3 regions of the Ectopseudomonas mendocina genome follow, and region 3 is predicted to be linked to each of the others. Evidence: riboswitches for the same ligand, from Rfam matches in the RefSeq annotation. Region 3 holds a riboswitch; each other region holds the start of a gene.
The links. A riboswitch is a leader RNA that binds a small molecule or an ion and turns the genes downstream of it on or off. The one in region 3 is predicted to bind cobalamin.
Positions count from the first base shown of each region.

Region 1: linked by a shared signal. The riboswitch ahead of C7A17_RS05700 (energy-coupling factor ABC transporter permease) and the one ahead of cobO (cob(I)yrinic acid a,c-diamide adenosyltransferase) in region 3 are both predicted to bind cobalamin.
Region 2: linked by a shared signal. The riboswitch ahead of cobW (cobalamin biosynthesis protein CobW) and the one ahead of cobO (cob(I)yrinic acid a,c-diamide adenosyltransferase) in region 3 are both predicted to bind cobalamin.

Region 1 is NZ_CP027657.1:1,216,588-1,226,522, forward strand. It holds gene C7A17_RS05680 (aminotransferase-like domain-containing protein) at 1-473, opposite strand, end outside; gene C7A17_RS05685 (threonine dehydratase) at 554-1,525, shown strand; gene amn (AMP nucleosidase) at 1,648-3,120, opposite strand; gene C7A17_RS05695 (hypothetical protein) at 3,248-3,967, shown strand; gene C7A17_RS05700 (energy-coupling factor ABC transporter permease) at 3,977-4,657, opposite strand; cobalamin riboswitch at 4,710-4,912, opposite strand; gene C7A17_RS05705 (PaaI family thioesterase) at 4,965-5,396, opposite strand; gene C7A17_RS05710 (acyl-CoA dehydrogenase family protein) at 5,410-7,059, opposite strand; gene C7A17_RS05715 (TetR/AcrR family transcriptional regulator) at 7,056-7,697, opposite strand; partial or broken gene arfA (alternative ribosome rescue factor ArfA) at 7,931-8,077, shown strand; gene C7A17_RS05725 (lytic murein transglycosylase) at 8,158-9,414, shown strand; gene lipA (lipoyl synthase) at 9,584-9,935, shown strand, end outside.
Region 2 is NZ_CP027657.1:2,247,551-2,257,485, forward strand. It holds gene glmS (glutamine--fructose-6-phosphate transaminase (isomerizing)) at 1-464, shown strand, start outside; gene map (type I methionyl aminopeptidase) at 525-1,304, opposite strand; gene C7A17_RS10460 (ParD-like family protein) at 1,301-1,513, opposite strand; gene C7A17_RS10465 (hypothetical protein) at 1,704-1,934, shown strand; gene cobM (precorrin-4 C(11)-methyltransferase) at 2,157-2,912, opposite strand; gene C7A17_RS10475 (cobalamin biosynthesis protein) at 2,909-3,340, opposite strand; cobalamin riboswitch at 3,427-3,621, shown strand; gene cobW (cobalamin biosynthesis protein CobW) at 3,716-4,765, shown strand; gene cobN (cobaltochelatase subunit CobN) at 4,903-8,649, shown strand; gene C7A17_RS10490 (ATP-binding protein) at 8,999-9,935, shown strand, end outside; gene C7A17_RS10495 (vWA domain-containing protein) at 9,925-9,935, shown strand, end outside.
Region 3 is NZ_CP027657.1:81,952-91,886, reverse strand. It holds gene C7A17_RS00510 (molybdopterin molybdotransferase MoeA) at 1-704, shown strand, start outside; gene C7A17_RS00505 (C40 family peptidase) at 854-1,477, shown strand; gene C7A17_RS00500 (C40 family peptidase) at 1,605-2,129, shown strand; gene C7A17_RS00495 (hypothetical protein) at 2,136-2,456, shown strand; cobalamin riboswitch at 2,490-2,699, shown strand; gene cobO (cob(I)yrinic acid a,c-diamide adenosyltransferase) at 2,892-3,503, shown strand; gene C7A17_RS00485 (cobyrinate a,c-diamide synthase) at 3,503-4,795, shown strand; gene bluB (5,6-dimethylbenzimidazole synthase) at 4,792-5,445, shown strand; gene cbiB (adenosylcobinamide-phosphate synthase CbiB) at 5,449-6,357, shown strand; gene cobD (threonine-phosphate decarboxylase CobD) at 6,350-7,360, shown strand; gene C7A17_RS00465 (cobyric acid synthase) at 7,360-8,811, shown strand; gene cobU (bifunctional adenosylcobinamide kinase/adenosylcobinamide-phosphate guanylyltransferase) at 8,869-9,390, shown strand; gene cobT (nicotinate-nucleotide--dimethylbenzimidazole phosphoribosyltransferase) at 9,387-9,935, shown strand, end outside.

The DNA of each region.
Region 1 (9,935 bases), 1.1 Mb from region 3:
GCCAGCTCCAGGCCGCGTCGGCGCAGCCAGGTCGCACCCGCCAGATGCGCACGCTCGACCAGCGCCGCCGACGGGTAGGCCTGCAACGCGTCCAGCTCGCCACGTGCAGCCAGTGCGGCGAGGCTGGCGGAGAGGTCATGATTGTCCGGATCATGCACCGGCACATTGGTCGACAGGTCGATCAGCTCGCCCTGCGCGGTCGGTTGCTTGAGGCGGAACAGGCTCGCTTCGCGGCTGCCGGCCAGCACGTAGGTGCCGCGCCCGACCTCACCAGAGACCAGGTGCCGCCGCGCCGCTTCGCGGTAGGCGAGCATCACCGTGCTCGGATTGATGCCCAGCGTCCAGGCCAGGCGCCGCTGAGGCGGCAGGCGCTCGCCGGGCTTGAGTTCACCCCGGCCGATGGCCGCAGCGATGGCCTCGACCAATGCCAGGTATGTGGGTAAGGCGCTGTCTTGAAGGTCAGGAAGCCACATTGCTTGCCATGCAATATAAAGATTTACCCATACAATGCGCCGCACTAGCATCGAGGTCAACGCCACCCGGAGCATCCGCCATGTTCGACCTCGCCCAACTGCGCCAGAGCGCGCAACTGGTTCACCGCCATATGGCGGCCACGCCGCAACTGAGCTGGCCGTTGCTGGCGCAGCGCACGGGCTGCGAGGTCTGGGTCAAGCACGAGAACCACGCCCCGACTGCCGCCTTCAAGGTGCGCGGCGGGCTGGTCTATATCGACGCCCTGCTGCGCCGCGAGCCGCAGGTGCGCGGGCTGGTCACCGCCACGCGCGGCAACCATGGCCAGAGCCTGGCGCTGGCGGCGCGCGCCGCGGGCCTGGCGATTCGCATCCTGGTGCCACATGGCAATGCCCGCGAGAAGAACGCCGCGATGCGCGCCCTCGGCGCCGAGGTGATCGAACATGGCCGCGACTTCGACGAAGCCCGTGCCGAAGCCGCGCGTATCGCCGAACGCGACGACCTGCACTGGGTGCCGTCACTGCACGAGGATCTGGTGCGCGGCGTGGCTACCTATGCCCTGGAACTGCTGGAGGCGGTACCGAATCTGCGCCGGGTGTATGTGCCTATCGGCCTCGGCTCGGGCATCTGCGGGATGATCCGCACCCGCGACCTGCTTGGTCTCGACACCGAAATCGTCGGCGTCGTCGCCAGCGGCGCCGACGCCTATGCGCAGAGTTTCGAGCAAGGCCGCCTGGTGCAGACCGAACGCGCCGATACGCTGGCCGACGGCATGGCCTGCCGCCAGCCGCAAGAATTGGCGCTGGACATGATCCGCGTCGGCGCCTCGCGCATCGTACGGGTCGACGACGAGGAAATTCGCGCCGCCATCCGCACCTATCACGAGGACACCCACAACCTCGCCGAAGGTGCCGGCGCTGCGGCGTTGGCTGCTCTGATGCAGGAGCGTGAACTCAATGCCGGCCAGCGCGTGGCCGTGGTACTCAGCGGCGCCAACATCGACCGCGCAGCGCTGGCCGAACTGCTACGTGACGAGGCGCCGGTTGCGGCCTGAAATGCCCCGACCAGCGATGGCTGAATGGCGTAGGGTGCGCTGTGCGCACCGCTGGCAAACAGATACTTGAGCGCGACAACAGCCTGCTGGCCGCGCTCAAGCCTTCAGCGCCGGATTGCACCTCAACGGAACGGCGGCTCGTCGAAGCTGCGCAGCTTGCGCGAATGCAGCGAGTTGAGCTGGCTGCGCATCAGTTCCAGCGCGGCGATGCCGATGTGCAGGTGCTGAGTCACCGCGCGCTCGTAAAAGGCGCCGGCGGCGCCGGGCAGCTTGATCTCGCTGTGCAGCGGCTTGTCCGACACACACAGCAGGGTGCCGTAGGGCACCCGCAGGCGATAGCCCTGGGCTGCGATGGTGCCGCTTTCCATGTCCACCGCCACCGCGCGCGACAGGTTGATCAGCGGGCGCTCCTGGGCCCAGCGCAGTTCCCAGTTGCGGTCGTCGTAGGTCAGCACGGTGCCGGTGCGCAGGCGCTTCTTCAGCTCGTCGCCCTGCTCGCCAGTGACCAGCTTGGCCGCCTCTTGCAGCGCCTGCTGCACTTCGGCCAGCGCCGGCAGGGGAATGTTCGGCGGCAGCACGCGGTCGAGAATGCCGTCACGGCGCATGTAGGCGTGGGCCAGCACATAGTCGCCGATGGTCTGCGACTGACGCAGGCCGCCACAGTGGCCGATCATCAACCAGCAGTGGGGGCGCAGCACGGCCAGGTGGTCGGTGATGTTCTTGGCGTTGGACGGGCCGACGCCGATATTGACCAGGGTGATGCCGTGGCCATCCTCGGCCTGCAGGTGGTAGGCCGGCATCTGATAGCGGTGCCAGACCACATTCTCGATGATTGCCTGCATCTCGCCTTCGGCCATGCCACGCTCGACCACCACATTGCCCGGCAGCACCATGCGGGTGAAGCGCGAGTCGCCCACCAGCATGTCCAGGCCGTGACGGATGAACTGGTCGACATAACGATGGTAGTTGGTCAACAGGATCCAAGGCTGCACATGGCGCCAGTCGCTGCCGGTGTAGTGCTGGATGCGCTTGAGCGAAAAATCGGTGCGCGCCGCGTCGAACAGCGCCAGCGGCAGCGGGTCGATGTTCTCCCAGTCGTACAGGCCATCGGCGGTGCCGTCGGTGGCGGCGGACAGGTCGGTGCTGGGGAATACGCGCGCCAGCTCGGCGGCGGTCACACCACTGCCGGCCAGCTCATCGCCGCCCTCGACCACGTACGGGTAAGGAATGTTCTGCTGGCTGCGGCCGACTTCCACGCGCAGGGTGAAATCGTTCATCAGCGGACGCAGTTGCTCCAGCAGGTATTTGCGGAAGGCCGCCGGCTGGGTCACGGTGATGGCGTAGGTGCCAGGCACCTGCACCTTGGCGTAGGCGCGCACGGTGGTCGGCACCTCGCCCTGGCACAGGTAGGTCAGGCGCAATTCGGGGTAGCGGAACAGGCAGTGCTCGCTGGCATCGGGACGGATGCGCTCCTTGAGGTAGCGTTTGAGCGCGTGGCTCAGGGCGCCAGTGGCCTCCTGGTGCAACGCGGCGAGGCGATCGACGGCCTCTTCGGGCGTGAGGGCAACGATGAAATCATCTGAGCAGGCTTTCACTGTGCATCTTCCTGACTGAACGTACGCGCCTATCTTGCCTGCATACGGTGACGAAAACATAGCGCGACAGGACTCACCACCCGACGGCCGAGACTAGACTTGGAGCTACTCGTCGGAGGTCATTACCATGGTTCGTCCAATCCTTCTGCTGCTGGCTGTCGTTTCCTGCTTCAGCGTTCAGGCAGGTGAGCTGGACGGTCACTACCGCGCCACGCTCGACGGCCTGCCGACCGTGCTGATTCTGCGCCAGCAGGGCAATCAGGTTGAGGGGCAATACGTTGAGAATCAGACCCTGCGCCTGAATCTGAAGGGCCACTACGATGGACAGGTGCTGCGCGCCGAGATCAGCGATCCACAGTCCGGCCTGCTGCTGGCCAACATGAACGCCACCTACGCCAATGCCATGCTCAACACCAGCATCGCGGCTCGCAACCCACGCAACGGCGAGGTACTGGAACGTCAGACACTATTCCAGCGCGAAGCAGCAGCCCCCCCACCTGCAGCAGGCGTTCAGGATTCGGCACTGGTCGGCACCTGGGTGCACGAGAAGATCATCAACAGTGGCGGCGCCAACTTCGCTTCGTTCAACACCGTGATGACCCTGCAGTTGAACGCCGATGGCAGCGTCACGCAGTGGAGCCGCTCGGCCGGCGGCGGCAGCGACTGGAGCTACGACAGCCCCGGCGAGGTGCAGTACAGCGGCCAATGGCGCAGCCAGGACGGCATGCTGATGGTGCGCCTGGCAGGCGCCGCCGATTATCAACCCGCTGCCTATTACCGCTTCAGCGACCAGTATCTGGTCACCGAGAGCAATACCGGCAAGATGATCTGGCAGCGCCGCCGCTAAACGACTGGGTCAGGCCGCCTGGTGCAGGCGCACGTTGAACAGCGGCCCCTGGCTGAAACGCGACAACGCCTTGGCACCGGCCAGCACGCCCAGGTCGATCAGCGGCTCGATCAGGATCACGCTCATGTAAGCCAGGCCGAAGCTGCCCACTGCTGCCAGGTTTTCGCTGGAAAAGCCGTGACCGTAGAAGGCCCAGAACGCGACCCAGGCGACGATGCCACCCTGGTAGGCAGTCGACAGTGCCAGTGCCTGCTTATAGGAAAGATCGACGTAGGCGGTACCCGGCGCAACGATGCGCTTGGCCAGCAGGCTGATGCCCCACAACGGGATCAACAGCGTGGTGACGTTCATGCCGTACTGCGGCAGGTCGAACTGGGCGAACAGCAGCCCCTGCAGCAACAGCCCCGCGGCCAGGCCGATGGCAGCAGCACCGGCACCGAACAGCAACAACAGGGTAGAACCGAGGATCAGATGCACCTCGGAAACACCCACCGGGTGATGCGGGAATACTTCGAAGAAGCAGAACACCAGGGCGGTGGTCAGCAGGCTGCGCAAAGCCAGGGCGGCGACACCACCGTTGCTGCGGACGCTGTCCAGGGCGAGTTTGGCGGTCAGGCCGAAAGCGGTGACGGCCGTTGCGTAGCTGAGGAGGATCTTGGCGCCTTCGACGACACCGGGTTCGATATGCATGCGAGTTCCTTGTTCGCGCCCACCGCGCGACGATTCGGATGAAGGTTGGGCGAAACGCCCGTTGTCGATGGCAGGTCTCCTGGCTCACGGCTTGGCACTCCGCCCGCCTTCCCGACCGAAGTCAGTGGCATGAGGGCATCGTTCGCCGCTTACAGTTGCGGGGGCAGCCAGGGCATTGGCGAGATTCGCCGCACCCTGTTCCCTTTTCATCCGCGTCACATGCGTGCACGCAGAACCATCGAGCGCAAGATTACTCGCCTGCTCGGCTAAAAAACAGCGTGCCTGGCCATCCGCTCTCGGCTCTCGCTCAGGCCGGCAACGTCACCACCGCCATGGTCACCGAAGCCTTGCTGTACAGGCGCTTCTGGCCGCTCTCCTCGCCGAACACCTCGGCCTCAACCACCGTGGCCTGGCGCCCGGCCTTGAGCACCTCGGCGCGGCAGAACAGGCGCGTGCTACGCGCCGGGCGCAGGAGGTTGACCTTGAATTCCAGGGTCAGCACCGTCTGCCCTTCGGCCACCAACGTCGCGGCGGCGGCACCGGCAGCATGATCGGCCAGAGTGGTCTGCACACCAGCATGGATGAAACCGTTCTGCTGCAGGTGGCGCGGCAGGATATCCAGCGCCGCCTCGACCCACCCTGGGCCGCAGTCGGTGGCACGAATGCCGAGATCCTGGATGAAATTGGCGTCGGCGAAGCCTTGCTCAACCAGCTCCCGATAACGCGGATGAGCGTGCATGGCGAACCTCCGATCAGGCCAGGTGCGGCGTGCTACGCGCCAGCAGCGCCTCGACGTCGACACCACGCGGCAAGGTGCCGTAGACCCGGCCACGGCCCTCCAGACGGCTGGCGATAAAGGCATCGGAGACGGTGGCGTTGCCCGCTTCCAGCAGCAGCTTGGCCTGCAGCGCCACGGCCATGTCTTCGGTGAGCTGGCGGGCGCGGTACTGGATATCGGCGGTATCGCTGAAGTCGGCCTTCAAACGCTGGATGTGCGCCTTCAGACGGGCATCACCGTGGCCGTCGCCCAGCTCGGCGAACAGCGCATCGAGCACGCCCGGTTCCTTGGACAAGGCGCGCAGCACGTCCAGACACTGCACGTTGCCCGAACCTTCCCAGATCGAGTTGACCGGCGCTTCGCGGTACAGGCGCGGCAGGATGGTTTCCTCGACGTAACCGGCGCCGCCCATGCACTCGCTGGCCTCGTAGATCATTTCCGGCGCACGCTTGCAGATCCAGTACTTGCCCACGGCAGTGACGAGGCGGGCGAACTTGTCTTCCTGCGCGTCATGCGAGTGGTCGAGCGCACGCCCCATGCGCATGCACAGCGCCAGCGCGGCTTCGCTCTCCAGCGCCAGGTCGGCCAGCACGTTCTGCATCAGCGGCTGGTCTGCGAGCAGCTTGCCGCCGACCTGGCGGTGTGCGCAGTGGTGCGCGGCCTGGGTCAGCGCCTGACGCATCAAGCTGCTGGAGCCGACCATGCAATCGAAGCGCGTCATCGCCACCATCTCGATGATGGTGGGCACGCCGCGTCCTTCCTCGCCAAGCATCCAGGCGAAGGCACCGCGGTACTCCACCTCGCTGGAGGCGTTGGCCCAGTTACCCAGCTTGTTCTTCAGGCGCTGGATGTAGAACGCGTTGCGCGTGCCGTCAGGGCGGTGACGCGGCAGCAGGAAACATGACAGGCCCTTGTCTGTGTAGGCCAGGGTAAGGAAGGCATCACACATCGGCGCCGAGCAGAACCATTTGTGGCCAACCAGCTCGTAGCCCTGCCCCGGCCCGCCGAGGCCGATGGGATAGGCGCGGGTGGTGTTGGCACGTACGTCGGTGCCGCCCTGCTTCTCGGTCATGGCCATACCGATGGTGACGCCGGTTTTCTGCTCCATCGGTAAATTGCGCGGGTCGTACTCGGTGGCGAGGATCTTCGGCAGCCACTGCTCGGCCACGTTGGGCTGCAGGCGAATGGCAGGCACCGCAGCGAAGGTCATGGTCAGCGGGCAGCCGCTGGCCGCTTCGGCCTGACTGTGCATATAGGTCAGGCCGGCACGGGCGACATGCGCGCCAGCGCGTGGGTCTGTCCAGGGCAGCGACGGCAGGCCATGCTCGACGGCCGTGCGCATCAGCTCGTGGTAGGCCGGGTGAAACTCCACCAGATCGATGCGATTGCCGTAGCGATCATGACTCTTGAACACCGGCTTGTTCTCGTTGGCGAGAAAGCCTGCCTGCATCAAGGCGCCGCCGGCCAGCGCGCCATAGGCGCTCAGACGCTCGTCGGCCCAGGCCCCATCATAACGACGAGTCCACTCCTGCAGCGGCAGATCGAGGCGGTAGAGGTTGGTGCCGTCCAGGCTCGGCACCTGGTTGAACACTTCATGTGTTTCGGCATGCAGGCTGGGTCTCATCGCGAGGGCTCCTCGGCGCCGACGGCGCGCAGACAGAAGGTGGCAAGGCTGGCGCTGACCTGAGCCAGCTCCAGGGTGGGTTGACCGGCCTCGCGAGCGGCGCGAGCAGGTGGTGACAGGGGACCGACCAGCGCCTCGGCAATCGCGCCGACCAGGCAAGCCGACGTCAGAGCGATCTGCTCGACGCGAAATTCGCCGGCAGCGGCGCCTTCCTCCAGCAAATCGATGAACAGTTCGGCATAGGCTTCACGGTAGAGCAGGCGCTGCTCGTCGACCTCCGGATCGACCGGCTCGGCGATCAGCGCAAAGGCCAGGCGGCGGCTGTGCCAGGCGCGGGCGGCGAACTGTTCGAGGCCGATACGCAGCCGCTCACGGGCACTGCCCGGCCCGCGCAAGGCGGTGGCCAGGGCATCAACCTCACGTTGGCTGGCGCTGGCGAAAACCTCGGCGGCCAGTTCGCCCTTGCTGCGAAAATGGCGGTATAGGCTGCCAGTGGCGATACCGACATGCTCGGCCAGCGCCTGCATGGTCAGGGCAGCGAAACCGCCCTCGGCCACCCGTAGCAAGGCGCAATCGAGGATGCGCTGGCGCTGCGTCTGATCGCGGTCGAGTCGAGCTTCAGTGATGCGATAAGCCATGGTCTGAATCCTGATTCACCTGCATGTAGTGAATCAGGATTCAGACCACGGCTAAAGGGACGATCCGGCCAAAACTGCGGCCGAAAAAGCGCCAAGCGGGGGGGGGGGGGGCGAGAACACCTGCCGACACACCGGTTCGAGTCGCCCGCCTCTACGGTCTGGACATTTTCTGTACAGCGGCGCATATTTTTTCGCGCGCCTGCATGGGAGCAGGCTCAACCGAGGATCACCGTATGAGCAAGAAAGCCGCAAAGCGGCCGAACAAGGCCAAATCCATCGTCGCCCAGCCACTGTTTCGCTCCCGCCAGGAACGACCGCAGAAAGGCAAAGGCAGTTACCGCCGCGAAGCCTCCCACAATTGGGAGGCTTCTTGCTTTATGGGCGGCGTAAACATGCTGATAGCCCTGTCTACAGCACGGGCATGCTAAGGTAGCGACCTGCTAAACGCTTTGAGATAGACATGCCACCTCAGCTACCTCGCCGCACTCTGGCCCTGCTCCCTATCCTCCTGCTGGCAGCCTGCGCTCAGGCTCCCGCTGAAAGCCTGCCGGCGACACCCAGCCCCGCCGTCACGCAGACGACGCCTACGGCTCCAGCGCCAAGCTTCTTCGAATGGCAGCAAGCATTGCGCAATGAAGCGCTGGCCAATGGCATCGATGCAGCCGTGTTCGACCGAGCATTTGCCGGAATCAGCCCTGACCCCGCCGTACTCAAGGCCGACAGTAGCCAACCGGAATTCACGCGACCGGTGTGGGAATACCTTGATGGCGCCGTGTCTTCCAGCCGCATCGGCCGCGGGCGTGTTCTGCTGGCGCAGCACAACAGCGTGCTACAGCGCATCGAGCAGCAATACGGAGTAGAAGCCCGGATACTGGTGGCGATCTGGGGCCTGGAAAGCAACTTCGGCAGCAACATTGGCAGCCACAGTGTGATCCGCTCGCTTTCCACGCTGGCTTTCGAAGGCCGTCGCCAGGCCTTCTGGCGCACCCAACTGCTGGCCGCCCTGCAGATTCTGCAGCATGGCGACATCCCCAGCGAGCGCATGATCGGCTCCTGGGCCGGCGCCATGGGCCAGACCCAGTTCATGCCCACCACTTACAATCAGCACGCCGTCGATTTCGATGGCGATGGCAAGCGCGATCTGTGGAGTTCCTCCAGCGATGCCCTGGCATCTGCCGCTCATTACCTGCAATCCTCGGGCTGGCAGCGCGGCCAACCCTGGGGTTTCGAAGTACGCCTGCCGTCCGGCTTCGACTACTCCCTGGCCGATCCGGAACAACGCCGCACCCTGACCGAATGGGCCGAGCTTGGCGTACGCCCGCTGTCGCCTACCGGTGCTGCCGCCAATGCCCGTGCCAACCTGTCACTGCCTGCAGGTCACCGCGGCCCGGCCTTCCTCTTGCTGGACAACTTCCGCAGCATTCTCAAGTACAACAACTCTACCTCCTACGCCCTGGCCATCGGGCTGCTCGCCGACAACCTGGTACGTCCAACGACAGTTCAGGGAAGCTGGCCACGTGACGAGCACCAATTAGGCCGCAGCGAGCGTATCGAGTTGCAGGAGCTGCTAGCGGTGAATGGTTTCGATCCCGGCCCAGCCGACGGCATCATCGGCGCCAATACACGCAAGGCCATTCGTGCCCTGCAATTGCAGTTGAACTGGCCGGCGGACGGCTACCCCACCCAACAACTGCTGCTGCAGCTGCGCGGCCGCTGACCGCAGATCGCAGATCGCTCAGCCGTAGGATGCGCCACGCGCACCGCGGCACTATGGGGCCGGCTTTTGTCGACAAGCGGCCCCGGCGCCTGCATACACCTTCTGTGGTAGACTGCCGGGCGGCCACAAGCCCCCGCCAATGGAGCCTCTACCGGAGTCCAGATTTCCGATGTCAGACACGTCCTCGCCTAAAACCGTTGCCAGCGGCGAAAAATTCCGCACTGCCCAGGGCATCACTGCGATCAAGGACGGCCAGAAGCGCCGCGCCTCGGCCGAACCTCAGGTTTTCGAACCCAAGCCCAAGTGGTTGCGGGTAAAAGCCCCTGGCGGCAGCCGCTTCGAAGCAGTCAAACGCAACGTCGGCGAACATCGCCTGAGCACCGTGTGCCAGGAATCGCATTGCCCGAACATGGGCGAGTGCTGGTCCAACGGCACGGCCACTATCATGCTGATGGGCTCGGTATGCACCCGTGCATGCCGTTTCTGCGCCGTGGACACCGGTAACCCCAATGGCTGGCTGG
Region 2 (9,935 bases), 2.2 Mb from region 3:
AGAAAATCTCCGAACTGTTCGCCGAAAAGCACCACAGCCTGTTCCTCGGCCGTGGCGCCCAGTACCCGGTGGCCATGGAGGGCGCGCTCAAACTCAAGGAAATCTCCTACATCCACGCCGAGGCCTACCCGGCGGGCGAGCTCAAGCACGGCCCGCTGGCTCTGGTCGACGCCGATATGCCGGTGGTTACCGTGGCGCCGAACAACGAGCTGCTGGAAAAGCTCAAATCCAACCTGCAGGAAGTGCGTGCACGGGGTGGCGAACTAATCGTCTTCGCCGACCAGCAGGCCGGCATGCGCAATGGTGAGGGCACCCATGTGGTGGCCATGCCGCATATCCACGACCTGCTCGCGCCGATCCTCTACACCGTGCCGCTGCAGTTGCTGTCGTATTACGTCGCCGTGCTCAAGGGCACCGACGTCGACCAGCCGCGTAACCTGGCGAAAAGCGTCACCGTCGAATAACGGCGTTTCGCGCTGAGATAGAAAAAGGCCCGTTCATGAAGACGGGCCTTTTGCTTTCTGTCAGCTCGAAACGCTGCGCAGGTGGTGTTCCTCAGGGCGCAGCGTAAGCACCCGGACACCTTCGCGGGTGACCGCCACGGTGTGTTCGAACTGCGCCGACAGCTTGCCGTCACGGGTCACCACGGTCCAGCCGTCGCGCAGGGTGCGCACGGCATCCTGGCCCTGGTTGAGCATCGGCTCGATGGTGAAGGTCATGCCTTCGCGCAGGGTCAGGCCGGTTCCGGGTTTGCCCCAGTGCAGCACCTCGGGAGGCTCGTGCATTTCCCGGCCGATGCCGTGGCCGCAATATTCCCGAACCACCGAGTAGCGGTGGGCGCGGGCATGCTGTTCGATGGCGTGGCCGATATCGCCGAGCCGAGCGCCTGGCCGCACCGCCTCGATGCCCTTGCACATCGCATCGTAGGTGACCTGGACAAGCTGGCGCGCCTGCTGCGAAACCTCGCCGATCAGGTAGGTCTTGCTCGAATCGGCGATGTAGCCGTTCTTTTCCAGGGTGATATCGAAGTTCACCAGGTCGCCGCTGCACAGGATCTCACCGGCGCTGGGTACGCCATGGCAGACCACCTCGTTACGCGAGGTATTCATCGAGTAGGCGAAACCATACTGACCCTTGCTCGCGGGCCGTGCCTTGAGTTCGCCGACGATGTAGTTATCCACAAGATCGTTGACCTGCAGGGTCGACAGGCCAATCAGATCCAGTCGATCCAGGTAGCCGAACACGCCCGCCAACAACCTGCCGGCTTCTGCCATCAGGGCGATTTCTCCGGGTGTCTTGCTCATGAGGCATCCGCCATACGCGGCGGAACCATCACACCGGCCGCACGCAGCTCGGCCGCCATGACCTCGTTGAAGCTCAGGGTCGGGTTCATCTCGCACAGCATGCCGATGCGAATCCAGAAACCCGCCTGGGCATTGATCGAGCGGCCCGACACGCTGCTCGCCCTGCGAATCTGGTCGTGCAGCTCATCATCGATGTTGACGATGCCCATGGGGCCTCCTGCTATATGTTTCGTATATGAATCGTATAGGGTTTGGTCGGTAATTTCACCTGTACCCTCGCGAAGTCTGATGGTGGTCAGCGCCTGTGAGTGCTCCGATCCCTTAAAATGGTCGGTGGATCCGCTGACTGACTCGGTCAGGCCGGCGGGGCGCAGGAGTCATGCGGGTAGAGGAGAGAGGATGAAGCGCGCAGATGTGAAACAGAGAACGGACGAAGGGGTGCTGTTCGACACCCAGGTCATGGTCAATCCGGCCAATACGGCGCAGTGGATCGTGTTCTTCAAGAAAGACGCCGGGCGCAGCTTCTTTCTGGTGGACGAGGCCGAACAGGTGGAGACCTTCTCCGACCTGAACGAGCTGATGGTGGAGTTGCGGGCATTGGGTATCAAGCGGGTCGAAGTACAGCTCTGATCCACAGTTGCTCACAATTGGCGTGGATCATCTTGTGGATATCCTCGTGATACCTGGCTGTAGCCCTTTAATGCTGGTACTTTCGGCCAGTTGTACAAAAACTGACCCTCGGCAAATGGCTATCCACAGTAGTCTGGGATAACTTCCTTGCTTTCTTGTTGATAAGTTATCGAAGGCCAATGAATACGGGGCTTTCAGCGATTTGCGCAGTTTATCGCCAGGTCAGTCGCGACCGGGACGATAGAGATGCCGATGGGTAGCGTCGTACAGCGCCGATTCGGCGAAGGCGCCCGGATCGAGCACATGACCGACGAGGATCAACGCCGTGCGGCGGAAGTCCTTGGCTGCAACCTTGGCTTCGATATCGGCCAGGGTGCCCAGTACCCAGTCCTGATCCGGCCAGCTCGCTCTGTGGATAACCGCAATGGGGCAGTCGGCGCCGTAGTGCGGCAGCAGTTCGGCCACGATCGCTGGTAACTGGCGCACGCCGAGGTGGATGGCCATGGTCGCGCGGTGCCTGGCCAGGTCATGCAGCTGTTCGCCCTCGGGCATCGGCGAGGTGGTGCCGTAGCGAGTGAGGATCACCGTCTGGGCGATGCCGGGCAGGGTCAGCTCGGCTTCCAGCAACGCTGCGCAGGCCGCAGTGGCGGTGACACCGGGAATGATCTCGAAGGGGATGCCGAGCGCGCGCAGCTCGCGAATTTGCTCGCCAATGGCGCCGTACAGCGACGGGTCACCGGAATGCACGCGGGCCACGTCCTGGCCGCGCTCATGGGCCTCATGCAGCAGTGCGATGATCTCGCCCAGGTGCAGCTCGGCCGTATTGACCACCTGTTCGGCGTTGTGACCCTGAAGCACCGCCTCGGGCACCAGCGAGCCGGCATAGAGGATCACCGGGCACGAGCGGATCAGGCGTTGACCCTTGACGGTGATGAGCTCGGGATCGCCGGGGCCGGCGCCGATGAAGTAGATGGTCATGCGGGCTCTCTATCGAATGTGGCCAGCGCACAGGTGGCGCTGGCGCTGCGCTTCTTCAGGCCGAGCAGCTGCGCGTTGCTGCCCAGGCGGGTGGCCAATGCCAAGGCGCACGGCTCGGCCACGGCAGGGGCGCCGGTGGTGGATCGCGTGAGCAGGCTGGCGGTGTTCGCCGACTGGTAGGGCATGAGGTCGTCGGGGGTGAAGAAGCTCAGCTTCAGCTTCAGGCACGTGGCCAGTTCATGCAGCGCCGGCTCGTCGTGCTTGTGCGCAATGCTGGCCAATCCTGCAAGGTTATCCACCGTCAGTTCATGTTGCGCCAGGCTGTGGGTCAGCAGGGCGAGCAGCTCGTCCTGTGCACAACCGCGCCGACAGCCCAGGCCGGCAACCACCTTGGCGGTGGCGGGGGGATCGAGGTGGCTGGCGGTCATGAGCGGCAGTCGTGTCGGAGGGGGACGTAGCTCATCATGGCGCCTGCCAGCGGTCAACCGCGATTGACCGGCCGCCGCTGCCTGCGTAGCCTTCTCGCTTTCGAGGTTCTTTCCGGCAAGCCGCCGGGGAGCTAAGAGGGAACAGGGTCGATGCCCTGGCTGCCCCCGCAACTGTAAACGGTTATGCCCTTCGTTAAACCACTGCCAACCGGCGGGAAGGTGAAGGGATGCGCGCCGCGCAAGCCGTGAGCCAGGAGACCTGCCTCGACAATCAGCCACTTGCTCGGACGGGGTGATCCGACGCGGCCAGCACGCCCCTGCGTGCCCGCCTGCCCATACCCGTCCGCCGAACTTAACGACGCCACGGGGCCCTCCATGAAAACCCTCGCCAAACTGCCTGTCACCATCGTCACCGGTTTCCTCGGTGCCGGCAAAACCACCCTGCTGCGCCACCTGCTGGCCAATGCCGGCGGCCGCCGTATCGCGGTGATCGTCAACGAGTTCGGCGAGTTGGGCATCGACGGCGAGATCCTCAAGCAGTGCTCCATCGGCTGCAGCGAAGAAGAAGCCAATGGCCGCGTCTTCGAACTGGCCAACGGCTGCCTGTGCTGCACCGTGCAGGAAGAATTCTTCCCGGTGATGCGCGAGCTGGTGGCGCGCCGTGGCGACCTCGACCACATCCTGATCGAAACCAGCGGCCTGGCGCTGCCCAAGCCGCTGGTGCAGGCCTTTAACTGGCCGGAAATCCGCAACGCCTGTACCGTCGATGCGGTGATCACTGTGGTCGACAGCCCGGCGGTGATCGCCGGTACTTTCGCCGCCTTTCCCGATCAGGTGGACGAGCAGCGCAAGCTTGACCCCAACCTCGACCACGAGTCGCCGCTGCATGAGCTGTTCGCCGACCAGTTGGCCAGCGCTGACCTGGTGATCCTCAACAAGGCCGATCTGCTCGACGCCGACGCGCTGGCTGCCGTGCGCACCGAGGTGGCCGAGGAGCTGCCGCCGGCGGTCAAGGTGATCGAAGCGCATGGTGGTGAGTTGCCGCTGGACGTGTTGCTGGGTCTGAACAGCGAAACCGAGCTGCATATCGACAGCCGCCGCACCCATCATGACGATGAAGACGAGGATCACGATCACGAGGAATTCGACTCGTTCCACGTGGAACTACCGGAAACAGAGGAGGCGCGCCTGCTGGCCGCTTTGAAGGGCGCCGTGGCCAAGTACGGCATCCTGCGTGTGAAGGGCTTCGCGGCGATCCCTGGCAAGCCGATGCGCCTTTTGGTGCAGGGTGTCGGCCAGCGCTTCGACCGCCACTTCGACCGCGCCTGGCAGGCCGATGAAGTGCGCCAGAGCCGCCTGGTGGTGATCGGCCAGCAGCTCGACCGCGTGGCCATCGAGGCCGAGCTGAAGGCGGCGTTGGCCTGATACAGAGCGTAGGGCGTACTCGCGTAGCAGTACGCCGTGTGGACATATGTGCTGGCGGTGGACTGTTCGCTTCGCTCCTGAGTCCACCCTACGGCGCTAAGAGCAATCGCGGCTAAAGCCCCTCCCACAGAACGAATATGCATTTACTGCGCACCCAGCCCGGCGCTCAACTGCCGGCCGACAGCATCGCCGACCTCGGCCAGACGCCTGCCGATTTGGTGATCCTGTGCACGGGCGATTCGCACTTGTCGTTGCTGACCGAAGCCGCCCGGCAACTGCCGAACGACTATCCCAGCCTGCGCCTGGCCAGCCCGGCACAGCTGAGTAACAACGCCTCGGTGGACTACTACGTCGAGCAGGTGCTGCAACATGCCAAGGTCATCCTGATCTCGGTGCATGGCGGGGTCAGCTACTGGCGCTACGGTGTGGAGCGTCTGGTTGAGCTGGGCGCGCGCGGCGCCACGGTGATCATGGTGCCCGGCGACGACAAGCCCGACCCGGAGCTGAATGCGCTCGGTAACGTTGCTGAAGAAGACAGCCAACGCCTCTGGCAGTACCTGCGCCAGGGCGGCTTGGAGAATGCCTGCCAGTTGTTCCGCTGCATCGGCAGCCGTTGGCTGGGCCGCGACGACACGTGGCAGGAGCCGCAACCGCTGCCGCGCGTCGGCCTCTATCACCCGCAGCGCAGCCCGGCGGCGCTGGCTGACTGGCAGGCGCAGTGGCAGCCGGAGACGCCCGTGGTGGCGCTGCTGTTCTATCGCAACCATGTGCAATCGGCGAACACCGCCTTCGTCGATACCTTTTGCCAGCACCTCATCGTGCAGGGCCTCAACCCGCTGCCGATTGCCGTGGCCAGCCTCAAGGAACCTGCATGCCTGGAACAGGTGCAGGCCTGGCTGGACGAAACTAACGCCGCGCTGATCATCAACACCACCGGCTTCGCCCTGTCCAACCCCGAGGCGCCACAGGCGCGGGTGTTCCGTCGCGATATCCCGGTGCTGCAGGCCATCTGCTCGCTGGACAACCAGGCGCAGTGGCAGGCCAGCGCCCAGGGCCTGGGCTCGCGCGATCTAGCCATGCACGTAGTGCTGCCCGAGCTGGATGGCCGGCTGATCGGTACCGCCATCAGCTTCAAGGGGCTGGCCTGGCGTAGCGAGCGCAGCCAGAGCGACGTGGTGTGCTACCAGGCGCATGAACCGGGCATGTCTCACGTCGCAGAACTGGCGCGTAACTGGTGTCAGTTGGCGATCAAAAGCAACGATCAGAAGCGAATCGGCCTGATCCTGGCCAACTACCCGACCCGCGACGGCCGCATCGGCAACGGCGTCGGCCTGGATACACCGGCTGCCGCCCTGAATATCCTCCGCGCCCTGAAGGCCCAGGGGTATCCGGTGGATAACCTGCCGGACAGCGGCACCGCACTTGTCCACAGCCTGCTCGGCGGCGTCACCAACGATCTCGACGGCCTCGATACACGGCCTTGCGCGCAAAGCTTGGCGCTGGACGACTACCTGGCGTTTTTCCACAGCCTACTCGCTGCCAACCAGCAGGCAGTGCGCGAACGCTGGGGTGAGCCGCAGGATGACCCGATGTTCCGCAGTGGGCGGATGATGGTCGCCGGCCTGCGCTTCGGCCTGACCTTCGTTGGCATCCAGCCGGCGCGCGGTTATCAGCTCGACCCGGCGGCGGTGTACCACGACCCCGATCTGGTGCCGCCGCACGGCTATATCGCCTTTTACGCCTGGCTGCGCACGGCCTTTGTCGCTGATGCACTGATCCACGTTGGCAAACATGGAAATCTGGAATGGCTGCCGGGCAAGAGCGTCGGCCTGTCCGAGGGCTGCTGGCCGCAGGCGCTGATTGGCCCGCTGCCGAATATCTACCCCTTTATCGTCAACGACCCGGGCGAGGGCGCGCAGGCCAAGCGGCGTACCCAGGCGGTGATCATCGACCACCTGATGCCGCCGCTGACCCGCGCCGAAAGCTACGGCCCGCTACGCGATCTGGAGCGGCTTGCCGACGAGTACTACGACGCCAGCCAGCTCGACCAGCGCCGCGCTGTCGAGCTGCGTGGCGAGATCCTGGCCAAGGTGCGCGAAGCCAGCCTCGACCGCGAGCTGGGCCTGCAGCTCAATGACGATGCCGACAGCTGGCTACCGCAGCTCGACGCCTACCTGTGCGACCTCAAGGAATCGCAGATTCGCGATGGCCTGCATGTGTTCGGCGAGTCGCCCGCCGGGCAACTGCGCCGCGACACCCTGCTGGCGCTGCTGCGCATTCCCCGTGGCGATGGACAGGGCGCCAATGCCAGCCTGCTGCGCGCTCTGACCCGTGGCCTGGAGCTGGGCTTCGATCCGCTGGATTGCGATATGGGCCAGCCTTGGGAGGGGCTGCGCCCACAGGCCTTGCAGGCTGTGGATAACAGTCTGTGGCGCACTGTCGGTGACACCCGCGAACGCCTGGAACTGTTGGCGCTGCGGCTGATCGAGCAGCGCCTGGCAGGGGAGCATAGCGAAGCGTTTGGCGCCGAGGTGGCGCTGATCCTCGACGGCCTGGCCGAGCATATCGCGCCGCTGCTCGATGCCTGTGGCGACGCCGAGATGGGCGGCCTGCTGGCGGCACTGGAGGGGCGTTTCGTCCCAGCCGGGCCGAGTGGCGCACCGAGTCGTGGTCGCCTCGACGTGCTGCCCACCGGGCGCAACTTCTTTACCGTCGACGTGCGGCATCTGCCCACGCCCACCGCCTGGCGCCTCGGAGTGCAAGCGGCGGATCGCCTGCTGGAGCGCCACCTGCAGGACGAGGGCGACCATCTACGTCAGCTCGGCCTGTCGGTATGGGGCACGGCAACCATGCGCACCGGTGGCGACGATATTGCCCAGGCCCTGGCTTTGATGGGCGTGCGCCCGGTGTGGCAGCCCGGCAGCCAGCGCGTCGAGCGCTTCGAGGTGTTGCCGCTGGAACAGCTTGGTCGACCCCGGGTGGATGTGACTCTGCGCGTGTCAGGCTTCTTCCGCGATGCCTTCAGCAACCTGATTCGCCTGTTCGACGAGGCCGTGCAGGCAGTGATCGAACTGGACGAGCCGGAAGACATGAACCCGCTGTCGGCGCGGGTCTGGCGCGAGTCGCTGTCGCTCCAGGACAGCGGCTTGGATGAAGCCGAAGCACGGCGCCAGGCTGGCTGGCGGGTGTTCGGCGCCAAGCCGGGGGCCTATGGCGCCGGAGTGCAGAACGCCATCGAGGAGCGTCTGTGGCAGAGCCGTGCCGACCTGGCCGAGGTCTACCTCAACTGGGGCGGTTACGCCTACGGCAGCGGCGCCGAGGGCGCGCCCGCGCGGCAGCGCTTCGTCGAGCGCCTGGAGCAGATGCAGGCGGTGCTGCACAACCAGGACAACCGTGAGCACGACATCCTCGATTCCAACGACTACTACCAGTTCCAGGGCGGCATGCTGGCGGCGGTGGAAACCCTACGTGGGCTCAAGGTGGCCAGCTACTTTGGCGACAACAGCCAGCCGGACACGCCGCGCATTCGCAGCCTCAAGGAAGAGCTGAGCCGCGTGGTGCGTGCCCGCGCTGCCAACCCCAAGTGGATCGAAGGCATGAAGCGCCACGGCTACAAGGGCGCCTTCGAGCTGGCCGCGACCATCGACTACCTGTTCGCCTTCGACGCCACCAGCGAACTGGTCGATGGCCACCAGTACGCGCTGCTCACCGATGCCTACCTGCTCGACAAGGACACCCGCGACTTTATCCAGCAGCACAACCCCGGCGCGCTCAACGATATCCTCGAACGCCTGCTGGAAGCCCAGCAGCGCGGCTTGTGGGAGAATCCCGGCGAATACCGAGAGGCGCTGGAGAATCTGCTGCTCGATAGCGAGGAAAGCTGATGCGCGTGCTTTTTCTCCCCTCTCCCATTCATGGGAGAGGGGCCGGGGGAGAGGGTTTATCCGGTGACGCCGAGCCCGTAGGGTGGGTTAGCCGCCTGTCGCCGTGTCTGACCGGCTCACCGAAGTGGTTGCGGCGTAACCCACCATTGGCGCCACACGATGTATCGCCTGGTGGGTTACGCGGCGCGCTACGTTTTTCTGCAGATATAAGACCGGCGTTCTGCGCCGCTAACCCACCCTACGGGTGCAGCGTGCCCATTGTAGGAGGCGCTTCAGCGGCGACATGCTCGCGGCTAAAGCCCCTCCCACAAAAGCCAGGTGCGACCGTTCACCTCCACGGATCACTGCCATGACCGAACATCATTTCCCCCTCGCCGCCGTGGTCGGCGCCGATTCGCTGAAGCTGGCGCTGTGCCTGGCGGCCATCGACCCAGCCATCGGTGGGGTGCTGATCGAAGGGCCGCGCGGTATGGCCAAGTCGACCCTGGCGCGTGGTCTGGCCGATCTGCTGGACGGTGGACGCTTCGTCACCCTGCCGCTGGGGGCGAGCGAGGAGCGCATCGTCGGCACCCTGGATCTGGACGCCGCGCTGGGCGAGGGGCGGGCGCAGTTTTCCCCAGGCTTGCTGGCTCGCGCCGACGATGGCGTGCTGTATGTCGATGAGGTCAACCTGCTGCCGGATCATCTGGTCGACCTGCTGCTCGATGCTGCTGCTAGCGGCGTCAACCATGTCGAGCGTGACGGCATTTCCCACCGGCATGCCGCGCGCTTCGTGCTGATCGGTACCATGAATGCCGAGGAAGGCGAACTGCGCCCGCAACTGCTCGACCGTTTCGGCCTCAACCTGGCCCTCGATGGTCAGCCGCAGCCGGCCGAGCGCGCCGAGATTGTCCGTCGCCGGCTGGCCTTCGATGCCGACCCTGCTGCCTTTCTGCAGCGCTGGCAAACCGAGCAGGCTGCCCTCGCGACCCGTTGCCAGAAAGCCCGCCATCGCCTGGCCGATATCCCGCTGGATGACACCGCCCTAGGCGAGATCAGCCAGCGCTGCTTCGCCGCTGGCGTCGACGGCCTGCGCGCCGATCTGGTCTGGCTGCGCGCTGCCCGCGCCCATGCCGCCTGGCGTGGCGCAGCGGGCATCGAGCCTGTGGATATCGAGGCGGTGGAGGACTTCGTCCTGCGCCATCGCCGTCGCCAGCTACAACCGCCGGCTGCCACACCGCCCGAGCAGAATCAGGCGCCGCAGCAGGTGCAGGAACAGAGCCAGGGCGAAGGGCAGTGGGGCGAGC
Region 3 (9,935 bases):
GCGTAGCGCAATTTTCGGTGCGTCGGCGACTGCGCGTTGCCGTGCTGTCCACGGGGGATGAGCTGGTCGAGCCGGGTCAGGCACTTGGCCCTGGGCAGATCTACAACAGCAACCGGCGTTTGCTGATCGCCTGGTTGCAGCGGCTGGGCTGCAGCGTGGTGGATGCGGGAATATTGCCCGATGACCTGCAACGTACCCGCGAAGCGCTGGGTGCCTTGGGCGAAGTCGATCTGATCCTGTCCACGGGTGGCGTTTCGGTGGGTGAGGCGGATTTTCTCGGCATGGTTCTGCGTGAGGCGGGCGAACTGTCGCTGTGGAAGCTGGCGATCAAACCGGGCAAGCCGCTGACGTTCGGCCATTACCAAGGTGTTCCGGTCATCGGCTTGCCGGGCAACCCGGCTTCGACGTTGGTCACCTTCGGCTTGCTGGCGCGTCCCTATATGCTGCGTCGTCTTGGTGTACAGCGTGTCGAGCCCATGGGTTTTGCGGTGCCGGCAGGTTTTACCTGGGGCAAGCCGGGCATGCGCCGCGAGTACCTGCGAGCGCGTTTGGAGAATGGCCGCGTGGTGCCTTATGCCAACCAGAGCTCTGGCGTGCTGCGCAGTGCCGCCTGGGCTGAGGGCCTGGCCGAGGTCATGGAAGGCAGTACGCTGGCCGAAGGTCAGATGCTGCGGTTTATCCCGTTGAGCGAGATTCTCGGTTAGGTTCTGATTCGCCCGGCCAGGCAGATGGTCGGGCGCTTTAGATGGCGCGGCGAAACCACTGGGTCACATTTCTAACGATAGAATTTGCAAATGAGCGTTATAGAAGGCATAGTCGCCAACTTGTAAATTCAACCGACACGGTCGTGCCCATGCTAAAACGCTTCGCACCCCTCGTGCCTCTTGCACTCACAGTCTTTCTCGCTGCCTGCGCCGGCCACTCGCCGCAACCGCAGATCAGCGAAGCCACGGCCGAGCCAGTCACTCGCCCGCTCTCTCATCGGGTCATACCAGCCGATGACGATGAAATCACCGCACTGATCGACGACAAACCCTACGAAATGCCGCAATTGGCCGACAGCCTGCTTGATCTCGGCCGTTCGCTGATCGGTACTCGCTATCGCTACGGTGGGACCTCGGTACAGTCCGGGTTCGATTGCAGCGGCTTCGTCGGTTACCTGTTCCGCAAAGAGGTCGGTCTCGAATTGCCGCGCTCCACTCGTGAATTGATCAATCTGGATGCGCCGAAGGTGGCCCGTGCCGACCTGGAGCCAGGTGACCTGATTCTGTTCAACGATCGCGGCCGCGGTCGCGTCAGCCACGCCGGCATCTACCTGGGAGATGACCAATTCATCCATTCCAGCAGCAGTCGCAGTGGTGGCGTGCGCATCGACAGCCTGGACGACAGCTACTGGAATCGCAGTTACCTGCAAGCCAAGCGCGTGCTCGCCCTGGCTCCGGTTGAAGATCAGGTCGCTGCCAAGCGTCATAACTGATGTATACGGCGTAACCGCAGAATCTGTTCAAGGGCTGTTTCGATAGGTCTTGAACGGAGCTGAGGGTTGCGCCGTTCGTCGTGAATCGGCAGAGTAGAGCGCATTCAGGCTCTGGATCGCCTCGCTTATGCCCGTCACGACCCGTGTCGTCCTTATCTCCCTCGTTCTGCTACTGAGTGCGTGTAGCAGTCGTGCTCCCTCTCCTCAGCCTACCTACAGTCCTCCAGTCTCTTCTTCGTCCTATCAGGGCGGCGCCGAAGATGTCTTGTTCCGCGCCCTCGGTCTGGTCGGTACGCCCTATCGTTATGGCGGCAATACCCCGGAAGGCGGCTTCGACTGCAGTGGTCTGATCGGCTACGTCTACCGCGATGCAGCCGGTATCAGCCTGCCACGTTCGACCCGTGAGCTGAGCGCGATGCGTACCCCGGATGTTCGGCGCGATGCCCTGCAGAGTGGTGATCTGGTGTTCTTCGCCACCAATGGCGGTCGTGCCGTCAGTCATGCCGGCATTTATGTCGGCGAGGGGCGTTTCGTCCATGCGCCGTCCAGTGGCGGTACCGTGCGCCTGGACAGCCTCGATAACGTCTACTGGCAGCGTGTCTACCTCGATGCCAAACGAGTCATCACCCCAGAGCTCGCTCGTAACCCCTGACCCTCCATGAGCGAGCCCATTCGCCTGCCGCCTCAGCCTGAGCTCTGTGAGCTGTGCGCGCGGTCTGTCGCACTGACCCGCCATCACCTGATTCCCAAGGCGCTGCACGACAAGGTCTATGTGCAGAAACGCTTCGCTCGTCATGAGCGCATTACCGCCACGCTTTGGGTCTGCCGCGCCTGCCATAACCAGATTCACCGTCTGTTCAGCGAAAAGGAGCTGGCGCTGACTTACAACAGCCGCGAGGCGCTGCTGAGTGATGAGCGTTTGCGGACTTTCGTCGATTGGTTGGCGAGCAAACCGCCTGGGTTCATGCCCAGGCACTGAGCGGCGTTGACGGGTAGGGCTGCCAGCCTCTACCCTGCGCGCCTTGCTTCAGGTGCCCCGAGTCGCTGCGAATGACGGCCGAGGGGTGAAACAGGGAAGCCGGTTCGAATGCCGGCGCTGCCCCCGCAACGGTAGGTGAGTCAAACGCTGCTCGAAGCCACTGTGCTATGCACGGGAAGGCGCGGTGTCGAACCTTTGGGTTCGCTCACGAGCCCGGAGACCGGCCTGTCGCAGTTTCACGGCATCGCGGAGGGCGCTGTCCGGCTAACGCTCCGGTTTGACCGGGGCGTTCGTGTTTTCTGTCTTCCGCTCGCCTGACCAGCCATTGGCACCTGGATGAGGATGTGCGGATCATCGCGACCTTCTTCCTCATTGCCGTTCGCACTGTTTATCGATCAACAGGCGGCGCGGGTGCCTGACGTACAGGAGCACAGCATGAGCGAGTCCACCGAGCGCGATGCCCGCCACAAGGCGCGCATGCAGCGCAAGAAAGCCCTGATCGACGAGAAGATCGCCCAGGCTCAGGACGAATACGGCCTGCTGCTGGTGCACAGCGGCAATGGCAAGGGCAAGAGCAGCAGCGCTTTCGGCATGGTCGCGCGCGCCCTCGGTCATGGCCTCAAGGTCGGCGTGGTGCAGTTCATCAAGGGTGCCGCCAGCACCGGTGAGGAAACCTTCTTCCGCCGCTTTCCCGAGGAAGTCAGCTATCACGTGATGGGCGAGGGTTTCACCTGGGAAACCCAGGATCGCCAGCGTGATATCGCCAAGGCGCAGGAAGCCTGGGCCATTGCCAGGCGCTTGCTTGGCGATGAATCCATCGGCCTGGTGGTGCTGGATGAGCTGAACATCGCCCTCAAGCATGGCTATCTCGAACTGGATGCGGTGCTGGCCGATATCGAAGCGCGGCCGCTGCTGCAGCACGTGGTGGTAACGGGGCGGGGCGCCTTGCCGGGGATGATCGAGGCGGCCGATACGGTCACCGAGATGAGTCTGGTCAAGCATGCGTTCAAGTCCGGAGTGAAGGCGCAGAAGGGCATCGAATTCTGATGGAAGCACGTCACTGCCCGGCGCTGCTGATTGCCGCGCCAGCTTCGGGTCAGGGCAAGACCACCGTCACCGCCGCGCTGGCGCGCCTGCATACGCGTCAGGGGCGCCGGGTGCGAGTGTTCAAGTGCGGCCCGGACTTCCTCGATCCGATGATCCACGCCCGCGCCAGCGGCGCGCCGGTGTACCAGCTCGACCTGGCCATGGTGGGTGAGGCGGAGAGCCGCCGGCTGTTGTGGCAGGCCGCGGGCGAGGCCGATCTGATCCTGATCGAAGGGGTGATGGGCTTGTTCGACGGCAAGCCGTCGGCGGCCGATCTGGCCCGTTACTTTGGCGTACCGGTACTGGGCGTGATCGACGGTGCAGCCATGGCGCAGACCTTCGGCGCGCTGGCTCACGGCCTGGCCACCTTCCAGCCGGATCTGCCGTTTGCCGGAGTGCTCGGCAACCGCGTCGCCAGTACCCGCCATGGCGATATTCTGCGTGATGCCTTGCCATCGAGCATCCGCTGGTTCGGCGCTTTGCCGCGCAGTGCCGCGGTGGAGTTGCCGAGTCGGCATCTGGGCCTGGTGCAGGCAACTGAGCTGGCCGATCTGGAAGCACGCCTGGACGCCGTCGCCGACGCCCTGGCGGCCAGCGCCGATGTCGATCTGCCGCCGGCGGTGAGCTTCGCCGCGCCGCAGATCGACGAACCTGCGCCCTTGCTCCAAGGCGTGCGGATCGGTGTGGCGCGGGATGCCGCGTTCGCCTTCCTTTATCAGGCCAATCTCGACCTGCTGCAGGCGCTGGGGGCTGAGCTGCGCTATTTCTCGCCGCTGATCGATCAAGCGCTGCCGGACGTGGACAGTCTCTACTTGCCTGGCGGTTATCCCGAGCTGTACCTGGCAGAGCTGGAGGGCAACCAGGCCATGGCTGCGGCGATCCGTACCCATCACCAGGCCGGCAAGCCACTGCTCGCCGAGTGTGGCGGCATGCTCTATTTGCTCGATGAGCTGCGCGACAAGCAGGGCGGCAGTGGCCGCATGCTTGGCCTGCTCAGCGGCAGTGCGGCTTTGCAGCCACGGCTGACGGCACTGGCCCTGCAGGAAGTGACGCTGCCGGAAGGCGAGCTGCGCGGCCACAGTTACCACCACTCTCGCCTGGAAAGTCCCTTGCAGCCCCTGGCGCTCGGCCGTTGCCCGAACGGCAAGCCGGTGGCCGAGGCGGTCTATCGCCTGGGTCGGCTGACGGCCAGCTATATCCACTTCTACCTGCCGTCCAATCCGGAGGCGGCCGCCGCGCTGCTGCGTCCATGAGCGAGCATGCTTTCACTCCAGCAGAGCGTGCGGCGGTATACCGCGCCATTGCCGAGCGCCGCGACATGCGCCACTTCGCCGGCGGGCAGGTACCGCCTGAGGTGTTGGCGCGGCTGCTCGAAGCGGCGCACCACGCGCCCAGCGTCGGCCTGATGCAGCCGTGGCGCTTCCTGCGTATCAGCGATCCGCAATTGCGTGAGGCGGCCCATGCGCTGGTGGAGGTGGAGCGGGTACGCACCGCCGAAGTCCTGGGCGAGCGCTCGGATGAGTTCATGCGGCTCAAGGTCGAGGGTATCCGCGATTGCGCCGAGCTGCTGGCGGTGGCGCTGATGGAAGGGCGCGAAGCGCATGTCTTTGGACGACGCACGTTGCCGGAAATGGATATGGCTTCGGTGGCCTGCGCCATTCAGAATCTGTGGCTGGCTGCGCGGGCCGAAGGGCTGGGCCTGGGCTGGGTGTCGTTGTTCGACCCCGAAGCGCTGGCCGGGCTGCTGGGTATGCCGGCTGGCAGCAAGCCGGTGGCGCTGCTGTGCCTGGGGCCGGTGCACGCCTTCTACGAGAAACCGATGCTGGTGGAAGAGGGCTGGGCCACACCTCGGCCGCTGTCCGAATTGCTGTTCGAGAATCGATGGGGATCCTCTGGTGAGTGAACGATGAGCCTGGCGCTGATCACCTGTGCCAGCGTGGCGCTGGATGCCTTGCTGGGCGAGCCACGCCGCGCGCATCCGCTGGTTGCCTTCGGCCGCCTGGCCGGGCGCCTGGAGCAGCGCTTCAATCCCGCTGGTGGTGGCTGGCGTAGTCATGGCGTGACGGCCTGGTGCCTGGCAGTGCTGCCGCTGACCTTCATCACCTGGCTGCTGGTGCAGGTGAGCTCGTTTGGTTGGGCGGTGGAGATCTTTGCTTTGTACTTCGCCCTTGGCCTGCGCAGCCTGTACGAGCACGCACAGCCGGTGGCGCAGGCGCTGCGCCTGGGCGATCTGGCCCTGGCGCGTGAGCGGGTCGGCTGGATGGTCAGCCGTAACACTGCCGAACTGGACGCCACGGGCGTGGCCCGCGCCGGCACCGAGTCGGTGCTGGAAAATGGCTCCGATGCGGTATTCGCCGCCTTGTTCTGGTTTATCGTCGCCGGCGCCCCCGGCGTGGTGCTGTACCGCCTGAGCAACACCCTCGACGCCATGTGGGGTTACCGCAACGAACGCTTCGAGCGCTTTGGCTGGGCGGCGGCGAAGATCGATGATGTGCTCAATTACATTCCAGCGCGCCTGGTTGCGTTGACCTACGCCCTGCTCGGGCACACCGCTCTGGCCCTGCGCTGCTGGCGCAAGCAGGCGCCCTTGTGGGACAGTCCCAATGCTGGCCCGGTAATGGCGTCTGGCGCAGGCAGCCTGGGTGTCAGTCTGGGCGGTGTGGCGGAGTATCACGGCGAGCGGCATGAGCGCCCGCAGTTGGGCGAGGGCCCGGCGCCGCGTGCGCGGGATATCGAGCGGGCGATGAATCGAGTCGTCGCGGGCGTTGGCTTATGGCTGGTATGCCTGATCGTATTGGAGGTCTGGGTTGCTTGAGCATGGAGGTCGACTGCGCGCCGCTGCGCAGCGCTATGGCATCCCCCTTGAAGACTGGCTGGATCTGTCCACCGGAGTTGCGCCTTACGGCTGGGATCTGCCGGCCGTCCCCGGTTCGGCTTGGGCTCGCCTGCCTGAAGCGGACGATGGGCTGGAGCAGGCGGCGCGCGACTACTACGGCGCCGTCAGCCTGCTGCCGGTAGCCGGTTCGCAAGCGGCGATCCAGACTCTGCCACGTCTGCGCCGCAATGCCAGTGTCGGCATCATCGCGCCCACTTACGCCGAGCACGCCGCAGCCTGGCGTCGTGAAGGCCATCGTGTCACCAAGCTCAGCGAGGGTTCGGTGCATCGCGCGCTGCCGCAGCTGGATGTGTTGCTGGTGGTCAACCCGAACAACCCGACTGGCCGCCTGATCGAGCCGCCCCGTCTGCTCGACTGGCACGATGAGCTGGTCGAGCGCGGCGGCTGGCTGGTGGTCGACGAAGCCTTCATGGATTGCACGCCGGAGCACAGCCTGGCCGCCTACAGCGACATGCCGGGGCTGATCGTGCTGCGTTCGTTCGGCAAGTTCTTCGGCCTGGCCGGCCTGCGTCTTGGCTTCGTCCTGGCCGCTCAGGCGCTGCTGGATGAACTGGAAACGCTGCTCGGCCCATGGGCCGTCAGCGGCCCGGCACGCAGCGTGGCGCTGAGCCTGCTGGTCGATGGTGAGGGCCAGCGTCGCCAGCGTGAACGCCTGCTGGCCGACGGCGAGCGCCTGCAGGCATTGCTGCGTGACTGTGGCTTGCCATCGAGCGGCGGCTCGTCGCTGTTCCAGTTTTGCTGCACCCGGCGCGCCGTGCCCTGCGCCGAGCTGATGGCGCGCCGCGGCATCCTGGTGCGCCTGTTCGCCGAGCTGGACAGCCTGCGCTTCGGCTTGCCGGCGGACGAATCTGGCTGGCTGCGCCTGGAACAGGCGCTGCTGGAATGTGCGCCGATACTGGCGAGTCTCGAGGAAACGCCCTGATGGCCACCCTGATGGTGCAGGGCACCACCTCCGACGCCGGCAAGAGCACGCTGGTGACGGCGCTGTGCCGCTGGGCGCGGCGTCAGGGCATTTCCGTGGCGCCGTTCAAACCGCAGAACATGGCGCTCAATTCCGCCGTGACCGCCGACGGCGGCGAGATCGGCCGCGCGCAAGCGGTGCAGGCGCAGGCGGCCGGTCTGGAGCCGCATACCGACATGAACCCGGTGCTGCTCAAGCCCAACAGCGACATGGGCGCTCAGGTGATCATCCACGGCCGCGCCATCGGCAACATGCAGGCGCTGACCTATCACGGCTACAAGCCGGTGGCCATGGCAGCGGTGCTGGAATCCCATGCACGATTGCAGGAGCGCCACGAGCTGGTGTTGGTCGAAGGCGCCGGCTCGCCCGCCGAGATCAACCTGCGGGCCGGCGACATCGCCAACATGGGCTTCGCCGAAGCGGTGGATTGCCCGGTGATTCTGATTGCCGATATCGACAAGGGCGGCGTGTTCGCCCATCTGGTCGGCACCCTGGAACTGCTCAGCCCGAGCGAGCAGGCGCGTGTCCAGGGCTTCGTGATCAACCGTTTTCGGGGCGACATCGCGTTGCTCAAACCGGGGCTGGACTGGCTCGAACAGCGTACCGGCAAGCCAGTGCTGGGCGTGCTGCCGTACCTGATGGATTTCCACCTGGAAGCCGAAGACGCCGTCGATACCCGTCAGCAGGCCAAGGACGCACAGGCGTTGCGCGTGGTGGTGCCGGTTCTGCCGCGTATCAGCAACCACACCGATTTCGATCCGTTGCGCCTGCACCCACAGGTGCAGCTGACCTTCGTCGGGCCGGGCCAAGCCATTCCCCCGGCGGATCTGATCATCCTGCCTGGCTCCAAGAGCGTACGTGCCGACCTCGCGCGCCTGCGTGAACAGGGCTGGGATGCAGCCATCGCCCGCCACCTGCGCTACGGCGGCAAGGTTCTGGGTATTTGCGGTGGTCTGCAGATGCTTGGTCGACAGATTCACGACCCGCACGGCCTGGAGGGTGTTGCCGGCAGTAGCGAAGGCCTTGGCCTGCTCGATTTCGAGACGCTGCTGGAACCGGAGAAGCAGTTGCGCAACGTGCGTGGCCGGCTGTGTCTGGAGCAGGCGCCGGTCAGCGGCTACGAGATCCATGCCGGCGTCAGCCATGGGCCGGGTCTTAACGGCGCCGTGCAGCTCGATGACGGCCGCAGTGACGGTGGTCTCAGTGCCGATGGGCAGGTACTTGCTACCTACCTGCATGGCCTGTTCGAGCAACCGTCGGCGTTCGCCGCGTTGTTGCGCTGGGCCGGGCTGCCCGAGGTGCAGACGGTGGATTACCAGGCGCTACGCGAGCGCGATATCGAACGCCTGGCCGATCAGGTGGAATTGCACCTGGATACCGAAAAACTCAAGGCGCTTTACGGCCTGGGGTAGGGGCGCGGCACCCGCAGGTTTTGAAATGGTGCGCACAGCGCACCCTACGGAGTGAAGATGCTTGAATTGATCCTCGGCGGTGCTCGTTCCGGCAAGAGCCGGCTGGCCGAGAAGCTGGCCGACGAGTCCGGGTTGGAGGTCGTCTACATCGCCACCAGCCAGCCGCTCGATGGCGAGATGAATGCGCGCGTTGCTCAGCATCGCGCACGTCGGCCTGCGCACTGGGCGTTGGTCGAGGAGCCAGTGGCGCTGGCCCGTGTGCTGCGTGAACAGGCTGCGCCCGGTCGTTGCCTGCTGGTGGACTGCCTGACCCTGTGGCTGACCAATCTACTGATGCTGGAGGATTCGGCGCGGCTTGAGGCTGAGCGCGAGCTGTTGCTCGGCTGTGTGGATGCGTTGCCAGGACGCATCCTGCTGGTCAGCAACGAAACCGGGCTGGGCGTGGTGCCGCTGGGCGAGCTGACTCGCCGTTATGTCGATGAGGCCGGCTGGCTGCACCAGGCGCTGGCAGAGCGTAGCCAGCGTGTGCTGTTCACCGTGGCCGGGTTGCCCATGGTGCTCAAGGGGGATGCGTTATGAGTCTGCAATGGTGGCAAGGGCCGTGTCAGCCGCTCGATCATGTTGCAAGGGCCAAGGCCGAAACGCGGCAGCAGCAGTTGACCAAACCCACGGGTTCGTTGGGGCGCCTGGAGAGTCTCGCCATCCATCTGGCGGCGTTGCAGGGGCGCGAGCGGCCGAGCCTGGACAAACTGTGGATCGGCATCTTTGCCGGTGACCATGGCGTGGTGGCCGAGGGCATTTCCGCCTATCCGCAAGCGGTGACCGGGCAGATGCTGGCCAACTTCGTCAGCGGCGGCGCCGCCATCAGCGTGCTCGCGCGTCAGTTGGATGCGGCGCTCGAGGTGATCGACCTGGGCACCGCCGAGCCGTTGCCGCCGTTGCCTGGCGTGCGACACCTGCAGGTCGGCGCCGGCACGCAGAATTTTGCCCGCGATCCGGCGATGACCCTGGCCCAGGTAATGATCTGCCTGGAGGCCGGGCGCGACAGCATCCAGCGCGCCCGTGCCGTTGGTTGTGATCTGTTCGTTGGCGGTGAGATGGGCATTGGCAACACCACGGTAGCG